Gemmatimonas phototrophica: one gene and its partners. The protein of the gene in region 2 interacts with the protein of the main gene of each other region in a pairwise test. Links are inferred from orthologs where the notes say so. Each region holds a gene or a part of one and is shown on either strand. Other genes may lie near its edges.

Region 1 (7,996 bases), 110 kb from region 2 along the record:
GCCGCGGCGACGCTTCCGCCGCGGGGACCCATCCGCAGACGGGGCCTCGTCGTCATCCGGGCCAGCGTCTGCCTCAGGCTCACTCACGGCCGGCGCCGGTTCAACCGCGGCTACGGTGGCCGGCAGTTCGGGAAGAACAGGAGCAGGGGCGGACATGGGGCGCGGCGGCAGCAGATCCATCATGGACACGGCCTCGTACTCCGCCGTGTCGAGCATGGAGATGGTACCGGTGTCCATCATCGGGTCGGAGGCGGCGGCACCCTCGTGCGCCGTATCGCTGGCCGATTCCACCAGCACGGCCGATGCTTCGCCACCGACTTCCGATTTGAGTTCAGCCAGTGGAATGATCCGGGTGTCCCCTTCCACGCTGCGCAGCGTGACGCGCTCATGAAAGATGTCGCATGACACCACCTTCTCCTCGCCGCGCGACGTGACCAGAATCTTCCCTTCCTTGGGGAATTTCCGGCGGCTCTGCACGTAGAACTCGTGCTCGTAGCGCAGGCAGCACATGAGTCGCCCGCACGCGCCGGAAATCTGCTGCGGATTGAGTGACAGCTTCTGGTCTTTGGCCACGCCAAGATTCACCGGGCGCAGGTCTGGCAGCCACGATGCCGAGCAATATTCGCGACCACACCGTCCAATGCCGGAGAGCCGTTTGGCTTCGTCGCGGACGCCGATCTGCTTGAGCTCAATGCGCGTCTTGAATTGCGCCGCGAGGTCACGCACCAGACCACGAAAATCCACCCGTTTTTCGGCGGTGAAGAAAATCGTGAGCTTTCGACGGTCCCACTGCCATTCCGCATCGGTGAGCTTCATGACCAGGCCGTTGGCCTTTACCCGCTCCATGGACGCGCGGCGCGCCAGCTCATTCTCTTCCGTGAGGACGCGCTCCAGCTGTTCGTCGGCCTTGGTGGCGAGACGCAGCGCCTTCCGCGGTGGCGGCGCCGTGCCGCAGCCATGGGCGCACCCGTTGCAACGTACCGCCGCCAGTTCACCGGTACTGTGCACGCGCCCGAAGTCTTCGCCGCGATCCGCCTCGACAATGACGGCCGCGCGAAGCGGGGGCGGCACCTCGCCGTCCCACGAAAAAAACTCTTTCCGGTTCCCCCGGAATGCGACTTCAATGAGGTGTCCCACAACCACCAACGCCTATTCGGTAAACTGACCCATGCGCAGAAACTTCTCCCGACGACGTCGCACGAGCTTGTCCGGCTTGAGGCGTCGCAGCTCCTCAATGTTGCGCATCAGGCTGTCGCGCAGCGATCTGGCCGTGGCCACATGATCGGCGTGTGCCCCACCGGCCGGTTCCTTCACGATTTCGTCGATGATGCGCAGTTCGAGCAAATCGTTGGCGGTAATGCGCAGCGCTGTCGCGGCCTTTTCGCGCATCTCCGGACTCTTGCCATCCTTCCAGAGAATCGCGGCACATCCTTCCACGGAAATCGTGGAATACACCGAATTCTCCAGCATGAGGACGCGGTCGGCTACACCAAGAGCCAGTGCACCACCTGAGCCACCTTCCCCAATGACCGTGGCCACAATGGGGACCTGCAGATTGCTCATCTCCAACAGGTTGCGGGCAATGGCTTCACTCTGGCCGCGCTCTTCGGCGCCAAGACCAGGCCACGCGCCGGGCGTATCGATGAACGTGATGACCGGCACCTGAAACTTCTCGGCCAGCTTCATGAGGCGGAGCGCCTTGCGGTACCCCTCCGGATGCGGCATGCCGAAGTTGCGCTTGAGATTTTCCTTGGTGTCGCGGCCGCGCTCGTGGCCAATCACCATGACCGTTTCGCCGTCGAGGCGGGCCCACCCGGCCATGATCGCGGCATCCTCACGGAACAGCCGATCGCCGTGCAGCTCAATGAAGTCGGTAAAGACGTGCTTGAGGTAATCGGACGTGAACGGGCGACGCGACAGACGCGCCACCTGCACCCGTTGCAACGGCGTGAGGTTCTGATACACCTGAACACGCACCTCGGCCAGTTTCGACTGCAGTGGCGCGATTTCGCGCGACACATCGATCGACTGTTCGGAGGCGAGTCGCTTGAGCTCCTCGATCTGTTTTTCGAGTTCCGCAATGGGGCGCTCGAACTCGAGAACCGGGGCAGCAGCCATGGCTATCCTGGAAAGATCACGTGATGCCCGTCAGCCACCGGTGCGCACAAGACGCACCCGGTCGGCGCCAAGCAGCGCGCGAAGGTCGGAAAGAATTGCGGCAGACGCCGTGACGGTCAGCGATTTGGATCGGAATCGCACCGATCGGCCATTCGCGTCGCACCAGCGGAGCTCCAGCGGGGCCGATCCTTCATTGGCTTCCACCTTCGCCCGAACGTCGTCCATGATTGCAGCGGGAAGATCCAGCCCGGGGGCCAGATCGATCGCCACGGCCACTTCACCGTTGGCGCGCACTTCCTCGAAGCGCGTCACACCTTCCACGATGAATGTGGCGTTTTCGACACCCTGGTCCTTCTTGGAGTACCCGCCCTTAAGCAGGAGGGGAATGTCCGGACGCACCCGCTCCGCGATCACCCCCCAGGCCTCCGGAAAGACCAGCACCTCGGAAGATCCGGAAAAATCCTCGACTGTCAACCGGGCAAACTCATTCCCCGACCGCTTCGAGATCTGTTTTTTGATACTGGTCACCACCACCCCGATCATGACCGCCTCCGGGACCCACGTTCCCAGCTGCGCCACGGTGTGCGTGGCAAAGAGTTCGCACTCTGTTCGGTATTTCTCGAGCGGATGTCCCGAAATGTAGAAGCCCAGCAGCTCCTTTTCGCGCTGCAGGCGCTCGCTTTCCGTCCAGGTGGGGATATTGGGCAGGGTGGGAGCCCCTGATTTCCTGGGCGTGTCGCTGGCGTCCGGCCCGCCGCCCAGCAGATCTCCAAACAGAGAACCTTGCCCCTTCTCCGCCTCTTCCTGCTGCAGCGCGGCCTCGGAGATGGCGGCATCCAACGCCGCAATGAGCTGCGCCCGATGCCCACCCAGCCCATCGCAGGCGCCGGCAGCAATGAGCGCTTCAAAGACCCGCTTGTTGCACAGACGCAGGTCCACCCGCGAACAGAGGTCGTACAAACTGGTGAAGGGCCCGTCCTCACGCGCCGCCAGCAGGGAATCGATGGCGCCGCGCCCCACATTGCGGATTGCTCCCAGGCCAAAACGAATGCGCTTGTCCGCCACCACCGTGAAGCGCCATCCCGATTCGTTCACGTCCGGGGCCAGTACGTCCAGCCCCATTTCGCGCGCTTCGGCAATGTACTTGATGACTTCTTCGGTCTTCCCGATGTTCGACGACAACAGGGCCGCCATGAACTCGGCGGGGTGATGCGTCTTGAGGAAGGCGGTGTGGTACGCGACGACGGAGTAGGCAACGGAATGACTCTTGTTGAAGCCATACCGTCCGAACGTCTCAATCTGTCCGGCCAACTCCTCAATGATCTTGGGGTCGTAGCCCTTCGCGATCGCCTTCTCGGAAAACTTGCCGAGCTCCTTCTTGATGAGCTCCGCATCCTTCTTGCCCACGGCCTTTCGCAAGACGTCGGCTTCTGCCAGCGAAATGCCCGCCAGCACCTGAGCAATACGCATCACCTGTTCCTGATACGTGATGACGCCGTACGTATTGGAAAGAATGGGCTCCAGCTCGGGGAGCGCGTACACCGTGGGCTCTTCGCCCCGCTTTCGCCGGATGTACACATTGTGCATACCGGCGTCGAGCGGCCCTGGTCGCAACAGCGCGTTGGAGGCAACGAGGTCGTCAAACCGGTCGCAGCGCATGCGCTTGAGCACGTCGGTCGCGAGCGGTGATTCAAACTGGAAGACGCCGCCGGTCCGCCCGGCCCGCAACACCTGATACGTTTTTTCGTCAGTGAAGCCGCGCTCCTCGAGCGTGACTTCCACCCCTGTGCGCTGCTTGATCGCCTTGATCGTGTCGGTGATCACGGTGAGCGTCGTCAGCCCCAGAAAGTCCATCTTGAGCATGCCGGCCTTCTCCAGCGCCGTCATGTCGTACTGGGTCACGATCACCCGCTCGTCGCCGTCACCGCCGGATCCCTTCGACGCCTGCGTGCAGATGGGCACAAACTCATCCAGCGGGCCTGGTGCAATCACCACGCCGGCCGCGTGCACGCCCGTATGACGGGACAACCCTTCGAGCTTGATGGCAAAGTCGAGCAGCTGCCGGTAGCGCTCATCCTGATAGAGCTGCTTGACTTCCGGCACCTGCGTAACGGCTTCCGCTACCGTGAGCGAATTGTTCGGGGCGTTGGGAATGAGCTTCGCCAGCGCGTCGGTCTCCGCCGGTGAAAAGCCAAGCGTGCGCCCCACGTCCTTGACCGCCGCGCGCGACTTCATCGTCCCGAAGGTGACGATCTGCCCTACGCTGTCCTTCCCGTACTTCTGTCGCACATACTCAATGACTTCGCCGCGTCGTTCGAAACAGAAGTCCACGTCCACGTCGGGCATGGACACGCGCTCCGGATTGAGGAAGCGCTCGAACAGCAGGTCGAACTCCAGCGGACATACATCGGTAATGCGCGTGGCGTAGGCCACCAGCGAACCGGCCGCTGATCCGCGCCCCGGACCCACTGGAATGCCACGATCGCGCGCCGCCTTGATGAAGTCGGCCGTAATCAGGAAGTAGCCGGCGTAGCCGGTCTTCGTAATGACGCCCAACTCGTAATCCAGCCGTTCCTGCACGTTGGCCGGCAGCGGACTGCCATACCGCTCCTTGGCGCCATCCGTGGCCAACTGCACCAGCAGGTCGTTCTCGGTGGCCACACCCTCGGGCAGCGGGAACGACGGCACGTAATACTTCTTGGCAAACTGCACGTCCACGCTGTCGGCAATGGCCAGCGTGTTCGTGAGCACATCCTCGCGACCGGGAAAGAAGGGACGGATTTCGTCGGGACTCTTGAAGTAGAGCCCGTCGTCGTACTGCATCCGCTCCTTGTCGTTCCGGTCCTTCCCGAGGCCAATGCACAGCAGCACATCGTGCGCGTCGTGGTCCTCATGCTTGAGGAAGTGCGCATCGTTGGTGGCAATGACCGGCAGGCTCAGATCGTCCGCCAGCCCCAGGATCTTCGCGTTGAGACGTGCCTGTCCTTCGCTGGTGTGCGCCTGCACTTCCAGGTAGTAGCGGTCCTTGAACACATCCGCATACCACTCGGCCGCCTTCCGCGCTTCCTCCATGCGGTCGTCCATCAGGTGCCCGGCCACTTCTCCGGCCAAACAGGCGGACGACACAATGAGCCCTTCGGAGTACTTCGCCAGCAACTCGCGATCAATACGCGGCTTGGTGTAGAAGCCTTCGGTATAGGCCAGCGACGTCAGCTTGACCAGATTCTTGTAGCCCACCAGATCGCGGGCAAGCAGTACGAGGTGGTAATACGGCTTCACCCCGGGGGCAGGGCGCCCGCGCTGCTTGCGGTCACCCGGCGCCACGTAGGCTTCCATGCCAAGGATGGGCTTCACACCCGCCTTTTTCGCCTTCTCCTGGAACTCCCAGGCGGCGTGCATGTTACCGTGATCGGTGATCGCGAGCCCCGGCATTTCGTAATGCTGGGCGCGCTTGATCAGATCCTCGATACGGTTCGCGCCGTCAAGGAGCGAATATTCGGAGTGGCAGTGCAGGTGAACAAACGACATACCTCAAATGATACCTCAGCACGGTAGGCCGTGGCAGATCTTGCGCCGGCTGCTCAAACCACTTGGTACCGTCGCCGCCGCCGCGGTGGTGCTCTTCCTTGGCGTCACCCCCATGGGATGCTACATCTCCCGGGCGGCGTATGAAGAAGCGCGCATCCTCGCCCGACGGCAGCCCATTCCGAAACTCGTAGCCCGCGAGAGCACTGAACCTGCGCTGCGCGCCAAACTGGCTCTGGTGCTCGAGGCCCGGCAGTTTGCCGTCGATTCGCTGCGCCTCGATGCTGAAGAGAGCTTCACCACCTTCTCCCAGCTTGACCGGGATACGCTCGTGCTGGTGGTCTCGGCCGCCTATCGCGACCGGCTGGCGCGCAAAACGTGGTGGTTCCCCGTGGTGGGAAGCTTTCCGTACAAGGGGTTCTTCGACTTCGCCCAGGCCCAACGCACCGCGGAGCAACTGCGCAACGAGGGTTTCGATGTCACCGTGGGGCCCTCCAGCGCTTTCAGCACGTTGGGCTGGTTCAACGACCCGCTGGTGAGCACCACCGTCAAGGCCGACAGCGTCACGCTGGTGAACACCGTACTGCACGAACTGCTGCACACGACGTTCTTTGCCAAAGGGCAGGTGTCGTTCAACGAATCCTTCGCCACGTTTGTGGGCGGGCGAGGCGCCGAGCACTTCTTCCGCGCCAAGGGCGACAGCACGTTGCTCAAGCGGGCGCAGGATGACTGGCAGGACGATCTGGTACTGGGCGCGTTCTGGGAGCGCACGGCCAAAGAAATTGACAGTGTCTTCGCCACGCTTCCCGATTCGGCGAAGGCCCTGCGCATCGCCTCACGCGATACCGTGTACGCCCGCGCACGCCGCCGACTCGTGGACACCGTAGGCCCGCAGCTCAAAGGCTACCCGGCCGGCTGGGTGGAGCGTGTGCCGCTCAATAACGCCGTGCTGCTGTCGCGCCGTGTCTATGCGGAGCGCCTCGATCGCTTCGACTCGGTCTACGCCGCGGCCGGTGGTGACATCAAGGAAGCCATTCGGCGGGTCATTGCGGCGCACAAAGATTCGGTGCGATTAGCCGGGGGGCGGTGAACCGATGGCACGAAGGCATCCAAGGCATCCGAAGCATCCAAGTTTACTGATCTTCTTGGATGCCTCGGATGCCTTGGATGCCTTCGTGCCATCGGTTCCAGGAGCCAGGATTACTTCGACGTCTCCGGCAGCAACACAAACCGTGCCCGATTGGACTCGACCAGGAACTTCTGCGCGGCGGCCGAGAGCTTCTCCACGGTCAGCCCGTTGATGAGGGTGAGATAGTCACCCATGGTGTCGAGCGGGTCGCCGTTTTCCACCCGGGTGCGCATGGTGTTCAGCCAGTAGCCGTTCTGCTTCTGCGACACTTCAAATTCGCGGCGCTGCTGCTCCTTCACCCGCTCCAGCTCGGCGGCGGTGGGGGGCGTGGTGCGCAGCTTCTGCATTTCGTCGCGCACGGCGGCAAACATGGTGTCGGCCTTATCCGGCGCCGATCCGTATTGAATGGCCACCTGCCACTCCTGCCGCAGGCGACGGGAGAACGCCGAGGTGACGCTCACCGAATACGTCCCTCCCAACGATTCCCGCAGGCGATCGAGCAGGCGCATCTGCAACAGTTCGCCAAGCGACGACAACACATACGAATCCTCGCGATTCCAGGGTGCCGAGCCGGCCATGAGCACAATGGACTGGCTCTGCGGAGCGATCCCCTTCTTCACGGCCTTGTCGATCACTCCGGCAAACTGCGTGGGACCCACATCACGCGGCGTTTCCTTGCGTCCCGCAGTGGGGAGCGCGCCCAGCCACTGCTCCACCAGCGGCTTGAAGGTGGCAAGGTCAACGTTGCCTACGAAGAAGAAGGTAAAGTCACCGGCATCGCTGAACCGATCCTTGTAGATCGTAAGCAGTTCGTTGATGTCCAGTTCCTTGAGCATCTCCATGGAGAGCGGACGGGCGCGTGGGTGCCCACCGGCCAGCGTCTGCTGAATGGTGTCGCTGAACACCGCCATGGGGTTGGCGTCCTTGTTCTTCAGGAACTGCTCGAACTGCTGCAGCTGCGCCTTGAATACCGTGCTGTCGGCGCGCGGGGCGGTGAAGCGCAGGTAGATGAGCTGCATCAGTGTTTCGAGATCCTTCGGCGATGCCGCACCGGACATGCCTTCGCTCAGATCACTGATGGACGGAGTGGCCGAGGCCACTTTGCCAGTGAGCTTCTTGCGCAGATCAATCGTGGAGAAGCTGCCCACGCCACCGGCGGCAATGATGGACGGAGCCAGCGACGTCTTGAAGGCATCCTTGTCGGCCACGAGGCTCGCGCCTCCT
Region 2 (2,896 bases):
CAGGCGATCGCGCTCGTGAAGGACATGGCATTCGCCAAGTTCGACGAGTCGGTGGAAGTCGCGATTCGTCTTGGCGTCGATCCCCGTCATGCCGACCAGGTGGTCCGTGGCACCGTCGTCCTCCCGGCTGGTACGGGTAAGACGATGCGCGTGCTCGTCATCTGCGCCGGTGCCAAGATTCAGGAAGCCCAGGATGCGGGCGCTGATTTCGTGGGCACGGAGTTCCTGGCCAAGATCAAGGAAGGCTGGCTCGATTTCGACGTCATGATTGCGACGCCGGACCAGATGGGACAGATCGGCCAGCTCGGCCGCGTCCTTGGTCCGCGTGGCCTGATGCCGAACCCGAAGGCCGGTACGGTCACGTTTGACGTGGCGAAGGCAGTCAAGGAATCGAAGGGCGGCAAGATCGAGTTCCGCGTTGACAAGGGGGGCAATGTGCACGCCCCGATCGGCAAGGTTTCGTTCACCCCCGACCAGCTCGAGTCCAACTTCACCGCGCTGATGGATACGATCGTTCGTTCGAAGCCGGCAGCGGCCAAGGGCGTGTACATCCGCAACGTCGCGATCTCGAGCTCCATGGGTCCTGGCGTCACCGTCGACACCACGCCGTTCCGGTAAGAGGGTAACGCAACCATGAAAGCCAAGCCGAAGGCCAAGAAGGCCGATAAGCAGATCCTGGTAGACAGCCTCAAGACGACGCTCAGCGGCGCGCAGGCGCTCTACTACACCGACTTCACGGGGCTGAACGTGAAGCGCATGACCGAACTCCGTCGCCGCCTGCGCAAGGCGGGGGTGGACTACGTCGTGATCAAGAACACGCTGGCGCTCCGGGCAGTCAACGAGAGCGGACTGGTTTCCCAGCGTCTGAAGGGCCCGACGGGGGTGGTGGTGGCGAAGGATGCCATCACGGCAGCGAAGGTCCTCTCCGACTTTGCGAAGGAGAACGACCAGAAGCCCGCTGTGAAGGGTGGTCTGTACGAGGGCAACGCGGTGGATGCGGAGATGGTCAAGAAGTTGGCCTCCCTGCCCACGCGTGAAGATGCGCTCTCGATCTTCGCCGGCTACCTCAACAGCATCCCGATGATGTTCGCCCTCGCCCTCGACGCCCGTAAGGCGCAGCTCGAAGGCTCCAACTGAGTTCCCCAGGCGTACGCCTGATTACACGCCCCAGGATCCCTGGGGGACATTCACGGAGAAAGTACCACCATGGCTAACACGATCAGCAAGGACGAGATCCTCGACGCGATCGGCGCGATGAGCGTCATCGAACTCGCCGACCTCATTGAGCAGTTCAAGACGAAGTTCAACGTCACGATCGCCGCGGTTGCGGCGGGCGGCGGCGCTGGGGCCGCTCCGGCGGCGGCAGTGGAAGAGCAGACCGAGTTCACCGTGATCCTCAAGGAAGCGGGCGCCAAGAAGATTCAGGTCATCAAGGTGGTGCGCGAGCTCACCGGCCTGGGCCTCAAGGAAGCCAAGGACCTCGTCGATGGCGCCCCCAAGGCGCTCAAGGAAAACGTGTCGAAGGACGAAGCCGCGCAGATCAAGGCCAAGCTCGAGGCCGAAGGCGCTGGCGTCGAGATCAAGTAAGGCCACGGCTTTCCAGCCACCGGTTTACGTCGACACCCCGTAGTTCCGTCGTTGTAACGCTCCTCCCCGGGGGCTTCGGTCATGTTTTGATGACTGAAGCCGTCGGGGACGGAGCGCTTTGCGCCCCCGGTCACCCCGGGATCGCGCGCCCCGCCAGAGGGTGAGCCCCTTAAGGATATGATGAACCAGATCTCGTTCGCGAAGCTCGAGACGGGCATGGATATGCCCCACCTGCTGGACATCCAGACGCGCGCCTTTGAGTCGCTGCTGCAACTGGATGCCGTGTCGCAGGAGCGCGAGGACGTCGGCCTCGAACGCGTCTTCAAAGACCTGTTCCCGATCACGGATGTCCACGAGAATTTCTCGTTGGAATTCGTACGGTACAGCCTCGGTGAACCGAAATATTCGGTCGCCGAATGCATTGAGCGCGACATGACCTATTCCGCGCCGCTCAAGGCCACCCTCCAACTGGTCATCTTCGAGGATACCGGCGACGGCAAGCGTCCCCGGAACATCATCGAAAAAGAAGTCTATTTGGGCGAACTGCCGCTGCTCACCGAGCTCGGCACCTTCGTCATCAACGGTGCTGAGCGCGTCATCGTGTCGCAGCTCCACCGTTCGCCAGGCGTGGTGTTCGAAGAGAGCACGCACCCCAATGGCCAACGCCTCCTGTCGTCGCGGATCATTCCGTTCCGCGGGTCGTGGGTCGAGTTCACCGTGGACATCCACGATGTGATCTACGTCCACATCGACAAGAAGAAGAAATTCCCGGCCACCGCGCTCCTGCGCGCCTTTGGCTACGGGGAAAACCGCGACATCCTGCGGTTGTTCTTCGCCGAACGCGATCTCGACCTCCTCAAGAAGCGCGAAACCCGCAACGACATCCGTGAAATCCTCGGCGCCATTATCGCCGAAGACATCACGCTGCAGGGCGAAATCACGCCTGAGGATGCGCCCAAGGCCAAGACCAAGAAGGCCAAGGCCGAGCGCGAGCGCTCCGAGTCGGAACTGCTCGTGCGCGAAGGCGATGAGCTGACCGAAGAGGTGCTCAACCGCCTCGTCCGTCAGGGCATCAAGACCATCAAGGTCTTCGCCTCGTACACGCAGATCGACCTGCGCGACGAACAGGACGCCATCGATCGTGGCGAGCGCGAAGTGCGCCGTACGCTCGCCCGCGATGTCATCGATGCCGACACCGGCGAAGTCGTGGCCGAAAAGGACACGACGCTCACCGACGCCGTCATCAAGCGCATCCGCAAGGCCGACATCGTCAAGGTGTTCGTGTTCGTGGCCTCCGGCCGCGCCGAGT
Region 3 (6,947 bases), 1.1 Mb from region 2 along the record:
GATACGGTCCACATCGCCGCGGAGGTACACGTCGAGCATGGCATCGCCCACGATGACCACATGCTGATCGCGTGCGGCCGTCAGAAGCGCCTCGAGCCGGGCGCGAGTGATGATTGGCGTCATGCGCTAAAGCTAAACAATCAGTAGCTTGATCGTGATGACATCCCCCGACGCCGTTCCCGCCGCTCGCGCACGGACATCGCCCCTGCTGGTGCTGGCGGTGTCGGTCGTGGGTATTTCGTTCGCCGCTCCGCTGATTCGCCTGTCCGCCGCTGATCCTCTCGTCATTGCGACGTGGCGGCTCGGTTTCTCGATGATCATCGTGGCGGCGGCCCTGGCGGTCGGTGGCGGGTGGCGGGAGTGGCGCAGCCTTGATCGTCGCGAGTATCTGTTTGCGCTCGGGGCCGGTGTCATGCTGGCCATTCACTTCTGGTCATGGAACGCGTCGCTCCGCTATACGACGGTGGCCGCGTCCGTGTCGCTGGTAAATCTGCAGCCGGTCATCATTGCCATCGTGAGTGTGCTGTGGCTCCATGAGTCGCCGTCACGTGGGCAATGGCTGGGCATCGTGTTGGCGGTTGTGGGAGCCTTGGTGGTTGGCGTGGCCGATGTCCCGGGAGGAGTGGCTGCCATTGGGCCGGCGTTACTGGGGACTGGCGGTAGCGGCAGCTCCCGAGCCTTGTTTGGCAATGCCCTGGCGTTGTTGGGTGGGGTAAGCGCCGCAGGCTATTACCTGATCGGTCGCCGTATCCGGCAGCATCTGGGATTATGGCCCTACGTGGCGCTCGTCTACGGTGCCGCGTTCGTCGTCTGTCTCGTGCTCACGCAGCTCGCGGGCAAGCCCCTCACACCTCAGCCGCCACGTGAAATGGCCATTTTCGCCGGGCTGGCGCTGGGTCCCATGTTGCTGGGGCACACCGGGATGATCTGGGCGTTGGGCCACCTGCCAGCCTTTATCGTGAACCTCACCACTCTGGGGGAGCCCATTGGCGCGACCCTCCTGGCGGCCCTGCTGCCAGGAATTGCCGAGGTCCCAGGGTGGGGCACGATCGTCGGCGGGGCCCTGGTGCTGACCGGCGTGGTGCTGGCGGCACGGAAATAGGCCGCGCCCCGGGTTTTTGACCGCCGGGAAGCCGGTGACTGGCTCGGCCGGGTTATCTTTTGCGGGTGTGGATTCCTGACTCTTTCGCCAAGCCGACGAGCGGTGCCAACCTGCCCGCTGCGCACCATGTGGGCAATGGGTTCGGCCCGCCTTCCCAGACGCGCAGCCTCGACGTGGTGGTCTCACGTGGGGGGACGGTCGAGTCGCTGCATCGCGTGCACGCCGCGGTCGTGTCCGCCGATGGCGTGCTGTTGGATGCCGCTCGCGACCCCGAGCTGCAAGTGTGGTGGCGCTCGTGCGCCAAACCATTTCAGGTCATGCCGCTGCTGCGGAGCGGCGGTTTTGAGTCCCTCGGGTGGGGAGTGGAAGAGCTCGCTTTGGCCTGCGCGTCGCACGGCGGTGAGCCGGAGCATGTGGAGGTGGCCACGCGCATGCTCGCACGGCTTGGCCTCGAGGAAGGCGATCTCGCCTGTGGCCCGCACGAGCCACTGGCCAGTCGTGGCGCCCGCCTGGCCCGGGAGACCGGGCAACGTCTCACCCGTCTGCACAACAACTGCTCGGGGAAGCATGCGGCGATGCTGGCGCGTGCGGCGCAAACGGGAGCGTCTACGGTAGGGTACGAACGTCCCATGCATGCGGTACAGCAGGACTGCCTGTCGGCCGTGGCGCAATGGAGTGGGGTGGATCCGACCGCCATCGGTGTTGGAGTCGATGGCTGTGGCGTCTCCGTGTTCTCTCTCCCGCTGGCCAACATGGCGCTGTCGTACGCGCGGCTGGTCCGCGCTGCCGCGGAGGGAGATGCCGCCAGTCGCCGCGTCGTGAGCGCCATGACGGCGCATCCGTTTCTGGTCGGTGGGACCGATCGGTTCGACACCGTGCTGATGGAAGCGTGCGGTGGGAATGTGCTTTGCAAAATTGGCGCGGAAGGCGTGCACACGTTTGCGATCGTCGATCGGGGAATCGGCTTTGCGCTCAAAGTGGAGGACGGCGCCCCCCGTGCGCAGTATCCCGCGGTGTTGGCACTGCTGGCCGCCTACGACGCGCTCCCGTCGCCATTGCCTGACGCCCTGCGAGAACACATGCAGCGAGCGGTGCGCAATACGCGGGGCGAGCCGGTGGGCGTCGTGCGGGTTGGCCGTGCCGATGTCGGCGATCGGATGGAATTTCCGGCATGAGTGACCACGTGCGTTCGCAGGAACCAACGGCCGACGAATCGATGACAGTACCGACGGCGCCTGACGCTATTCTGTCATCGTTGGATGTGGAGACGGCTGCGTTGGTCTATCTCGCTGCGGTGCTGGCGGGCGGCAGTGAGGCGCAGATGCGCGCCGCGCTGACCGATGCCGCTGGCACAGTGCGGACCGTCTGGGTGGAAGAGGTCATCCTGCAGACGTATCTCTTTGCCGGTTTTCCTCGGGCCCTCAACTCCGCGCGTGAATGGCGCCGTATCAGTGGGTCGAAGGCACCGGCACAGGATGCGTTCGGAGTGGACGACCCGCAGGAGCGGCAGGCAAAGGGCGAAGCCACGTGTGCCACCGTATACGGACGGTTCTACGATCGGCTCCGTGTGAATATTCACGATCTGCACCCGGCGCTCGACCGCTGGATGGTGGAAGAAGGGTACGGAAAGGTGTTGTCCCGGGCGCCGCTGGATCTGGCCCGGCGGGAGTTGTGTGTGGTGGCCGCCTGTGCCATTGCCAAGCAGGATCGTCAGCTGCATTCCCATTTGCACGGGGCGTTACACGCGGGGGCGTCGGAAAGGACGGTCACCGCCGCGTTGGACGTCGTCGCGCCCCTCCTCGATGCCGATGATGTTCGTCGCTATCAGGGGCTCTGGGCGCGCGTGCTCGGGAAGTGAATTTCTTCAAGAGAGTCTAGAGCGTCTTATGTTCGTCGATCGCGTACTCGTAAAAGTAGAAGCCGGCACCGGTGGCTCCGGCCAGACCTCGTTCCGCCGCGAAAAGTATGTGGCCATGGGCGGGCCGGATGGTGGCGACGGTGGGCGCGGCGGCGACGTTATCGTGCAAGCCGACCGCAACCTCACCACGTTGCTCGATTACACCTATCGGGATGCGTGGAAGGCGGAGCGCGGACAGCACGGAGAAGGCTCGAACCGGACCGGTCGTTCCGGCGAAGACATCGTCATGCCTGTGCCTCCGGGCACGATCATCCGTGACGCCGATTCCGGTGAACTGGTTGGCGAAGTCATGGAGCACGGCGATCTGCTCACCGTCGCCAAGGGCGGTCGTGGTGGCAAAGGCAATGCGTTCTTCGTGACCGCCACCCACCAGGCGCCTCGCGAATGGCAGCCCGGGGAAGACGGGCAGGTTCGCAAGCTGGAGTTTGAACTCAAGCTCATTGCCGATGTCGGACTCGTCGGCCAGCCAAACGCGGGGAAGAGCACCTTGCTGTCGGTGATTTCCGCCGCGCGCCCGAAGATCGGCGACTATCCGTTCACCACCCTGTCACCAAACCTCGGCGTGGTGCCGCTCAGCGACCACCGCTCGTTCGTGGTCGCCGATATTCCCGGCATCATTGAAGGCGCCCACGAAGGAAAGGGGCTCGGGTTGCAGTTCCTGCGGCACATTGAACGCACCCGCCTGCTTGCGTTCCTCATCCCCATTGATGCCCTCGACTGGCAAGCGGAATTCGATCAGCTGCGCCACGAAATTGCCGCGTACTCTGACGAACTGGCGAAGAAGCCGTTCTGCGTGGTGTTCTCCAAGCTCGACTTGCTGGGCGAGCACTATATCCCGGAAATCGACGCCAAGGGTGCCTTCGCGATGTATGCCATCAGCGGTGCGGGACGCATGGGGCTCGATACCATGCTGGACGGCTGGTGGCGCCAGATTCTGGCCATGCGTGCCGAAGCGCTGAAGCCGGAGCAGGATGCCCAGCTTCTCCCCTGATTACGACCACGCGGGCGCCGGTTCCAGCGACGCGCGCTGCCTCACGCCCGACGACCAGGGGTATCCCGCGCGATTACGTGACCTCGCGCAGGCACCACGCCAGTTATGGGTACGCGGTACCATGGCCATCGGGGAGCCACCGGCGGTGGCCATTGTCGGTACGCGGCTTGCCACTGGCTACGGCTTGCGGGTGGCGAAGGCAATCAGCACCGCGTGCGCCCGCGCCGGCGTCTGCGTGGTGAGCGGACTGGCCCGCGGGATTGATGCGGCGGCGCATGAGGCCGCCCTCGATGCCCACGGGCGGACGGTTGCTGTCCTCGGCACCGGTATCGATCAGTACTACCCGCGTGCTCATCGCACCCTGCAGGAACGCATTGCCCGCGATGGTCTCGTGATGAGTGAACTGGGCCCGGGGGACACCGGGCACGGGGGCTCGTTCCCGCTGCGAAACCGGCTGATTGCCGCATTAGCCGACATCACCGTGGTGGTAGAGGCGCCCGAGAGCAGTGGTGCCTTGAATACGGCGCGCTACGCGCAAGAGCTTGGCCGTACGCTGGCGGTAGTGCCGCACCCCATCGACTCGCCAAACGGACGGGGGAGCAACGCGCTCCTCAAGCTCCACCATGCAGAACCGGTGTGTCAGCCAGACGATGTGCTCGCTCTCTTGCGCATGTCCGCGTCTCCGTCGGTTGGCATTTGCCTGGAAGGGGATGCGGCCCTGTGCTGGGACGCCTTGCAGCATGGCGTCACCGACGTGAACGCCATGGCACGCCACACCGCATTGTCGCCTCGTCAGATCTCGTCCATTCTGGCGTTACTCGAAATTGATGGGCTGGTGACCTTCGATGCGGCCGGACAGCCGCGCCCCGCTGTTGGACTCGGATGAACGCGGACTCCAGGAAACCACTCCGCGTACCGTTGCAGGCGTTGTCGTCCCGCTACGAACATTTGTATGTGCACGTCCCGTTTTGTGCGCGCCGGTGCAGCTATTGCGATTTCTCGATCGCCGTCCGGCGACAGGTGCCATGGCGGGAATACGCGGCCGCCATTCATCGCGAGTGTAGCATCCGCCAGGTGCAGGACGTGACCGGACCGTTGAGCACCTTGTATTTCGGCGGTGGGACACCGTCGCGTCTGGGCCCGGATGGCGTGCAGGCGATGCTGGATGCGCTGCGTCAACACGTTATGCTCGCGGATAACGCCGAAGTCACACTGGAAGCCAATCCCGAAGACATTACCCCTTCGGCGGTTGAGGCGTGGCGCGAGGCTGGCATCAATCGCTTGAGTATCGGTGTGCAGAGTTTTGATGACCTGGTGTTGTCGTGGATGCACCGGGTACACGATGCGGCGGGTGCTGAGCGGGCCATCGCTGCCGCGCGTGCCGGCGGCATTGACGCGTTCTCCCTCGATCTCATTTTTGCCACACCGGATCGACTGGCGCGTCAGTGGAACGTGGATCTTGAGCGGGTGATTGCTCTCCAGCCGGATCATGTTTCACTCTACGGCCTGACCGTGGAACCGCACACGCCTCTCGGGCGGTGGCATGCGCGTGGGCAGGAATCCGAAGCCTCCGAGGAGCGGTACGAACGGGAGTTCCTGGCCGCCCATGAGCGGTTACAGGCGGCGGGGTTCGAGCACTACGAAGTGTCAAATTTTGCGCGTCCGGGACGACGCGCCCGGCACAACAGCGCCTACTGGCGCGGCGTTCCGTACCTTGGACTGGGGCCGTCAGCGCACGGCTACGATGGCGTAGCGCGGCGCTGGAACGTGGAGGCATACGCCGCCTGGGATCGCGCCGTGCGTGACTTGCAGGATCCGGTGGGCGGTGAGGAAGTGCTGACCGACGAGAACCGGATCGCCGAGGGAGTGTATCTTGGACTGCGGACCCATGACGGGCTTTTCGTGAGCGAGTGTGAACTGGCGCACATGGCCGAGTGGGAACGGGCCGGGTGGATCACCGTCCACCGCGACGCCGATGCACGCCGGGTTGTGTGTACGGCACAGGGGTGGATGCGGCTTGATGCACTGGCCGCAGACTTGACAGCGTTTCGCAGCGGTTCGTAGGCTACCACTCATGGGACGCGACATGGTGCACGGCGGAGAGCTCTCCGAGCGGGAGCGGCAGGTACTGGAGGCGGTGATTCACAGCTATGTCGCAACGGCGGAACCCGCCGGCTCGCGCACGCTGTCTCGTCGCTTCGGCCTCGGCATCTCGCCCGCCACGATTCGAAACACCATGAGTGATCTCGAAGAAAAGGGATTTCTCTTCCATCCGCACACCTCCGCAGGGCGCATCCCTACCGATAAGGCGTACCGGACGTATGTCGATTCACTGATCCGGGTCGATCCCCTTTCGGGCGAGGATCGCCGTCGCCTGGAGGCCGACATTCAGGGCGGGGGCTCGGCCATCGAAACCATTTTGCGGCGGGCCGCGCAGTCGCTGGGGGTGCTTACCCAGGAGCTGGGGGTTGCGCTTGGCCCCCGCCTCGACCGCGCCACGTTGCGGCAGGTGGAGCTGGTTCGTGTCTCGTCCGATCGGCTGCTCATGGTGCTCAGTCTCAGCGGCGGCGCCGTCCGTACGATTTTTGTGGAAGTGCCCGGGATCATTGCCGACGAAGCGTTGATTGGGGTGACCATTGTCCTGAACGAGCGGCTGGCCGGGCTGACGCTCGATCAGGTGCGCACCTCGTTGGCATCGCGCCTGCGCGATGTTGCCACCACGCCGGAAGCGGCGGAGCTGCTGAACATCTTTGTGCAGGAAGGGGAGCAGGTGTTTGGACGGGCGGCGACCGACCCCCTCGATACGGTGGTGCTCGGACAGCCGTCGTTGCTGGCCGACAAGCCGGAGTTTGCCAGTGGCGAGCGGTTGCGGCAGCTGATTGAACTGACGGAAACCCGCCAGCAGTTGGGGACTTTGCTGGGCGCCCGGTCCGGCG

Evidence for each region.
Region 1: the proteins of rplL (region 2) and dnaE interact in binary tests that used the Escherichia coli proteins (3 or more experiments, as listed by UniProt). The link is inferred for Gemmatimonas phototrophica from one-to-one orthologs.
Region 3: the proteins of rplL (region 2) and obgE interact in binary tests that used the Escherichia coli proteins (3 or more experiments, as listed by UniProt). The link is inferred for Gemmatimonas phototrophica from one-to-one orthologs.

What each region holds. Positions count from the first base shown.
Region 1 is NZ_CP011454.1:1,103,515-1,111,510, forward strand. The notes cover bases 1,949-5,968. They hold dnaE (DNA polymerase III subunit alpha), read right to left. Parts: upstream 5,647-5,968; coding sequence 2,149-5,646; downstream 1,949-2,148. Other genes in these bases: GEMMAAP_RS04595 (acetyl-CoA carboxylase carboxyltransferase subunit alpha), read right to left, coding at 1,949-2,118; GEMMAAP_RS04605 (aminopeptidase), read left to right, coding at 5,654-5,968. In the rest of the region: GEMMAAP_RS04590 (PSP1 domain-containing protein), read right to left, coding at 1-1,071; more of GEMMAAP_RS04595, read right to left, coding at 1,150-1,948; more of GEMMAAP_RS04605, read left to right, coding at 5,969-6,733; GEMMAAP_RS04610 (M16 family metallopeptidase), read right to left, coding at 6,844-7,996. UniProt on the Escherichia coli protein: DNA polymerase III is a complex, multichain enzyme responsible for most of the replicative synthesis in bacteria. This DNA polymerase also exhibits 3' to 5' exonuclease activity. The alpha chain is the DNA polymerase catalytic subunit.
Region 2 is NZ_CP011454.1:1,220,388-1,223,283, forward strand. It holds rplL (50S ribosomal protein L7/L12), read left to right. Parts: upstream 1-1,206; coding sequence 1,207-1,587; downstream 1,588-2,896. Other genes in the region: rplA (50S ribosomal protein L1), read left to right, coding at 1-618; rplJ (50S ribosomal protein L10), read left to right, coding at 634-1,137; rpoB (DNA-directed RNA polymerase subunit beta), read left to right, coding at 1,768-2,896. UniProt on the Escherichia coli protein: The binding site for several of the GTPase factors involved in protein synthesis (IF-2, EF-Tu, EF-G and RF3). Is thus essential for accurate translation.
Region 3 is NZ_CP011454.1:2,348,687-2,355,633, reverse strand. Bases 2,029-4,999 are described here. They hold obgE (GTPase ObgE), read left to right. Parts: upstream 2,029-2,988; coding sequence 2,989-4,011; downstream 4,012-4,999. Other genes in these bases: hemW (radical SAM family heme chaperone HemW), read left to right, coding at 4,966-4,999; dprA (DNA-processing protein DprA), read left to right, coding at 3,992-4,897; GEMMAAP_RS09990 (carboxymuconolactone decarboxylase family protein), read left to right, coding at 2,274-2,960; GEMMAAP_RS09995 (asparaginase), read left to right, coding at 2,029-2,277. Outside these bases: rfaE1 (D-glycero-beta-D-manno-heptose-7-phosphate kinase), read right to left, coding at 1-123; GEMMAAP_RS10000 (DMT family transporter), read left to right, coding at 158-1,102; more of GEMMAAP_RS09995, read left to right, coding at 1,168-2,028; more of hemW, read left to right, coding at 5,000-6,075; heat-inducible transcriptional repressor HrcA, read left to right, coding at 6,086-6,947. UniProt on the Escherichia coli protein: An essential GTPase which binds GTP, GDP and possibly (p)ppGpp with moderate affinity, with high nucleotide exchange rates and a fairly low GTP hydrolysis rate.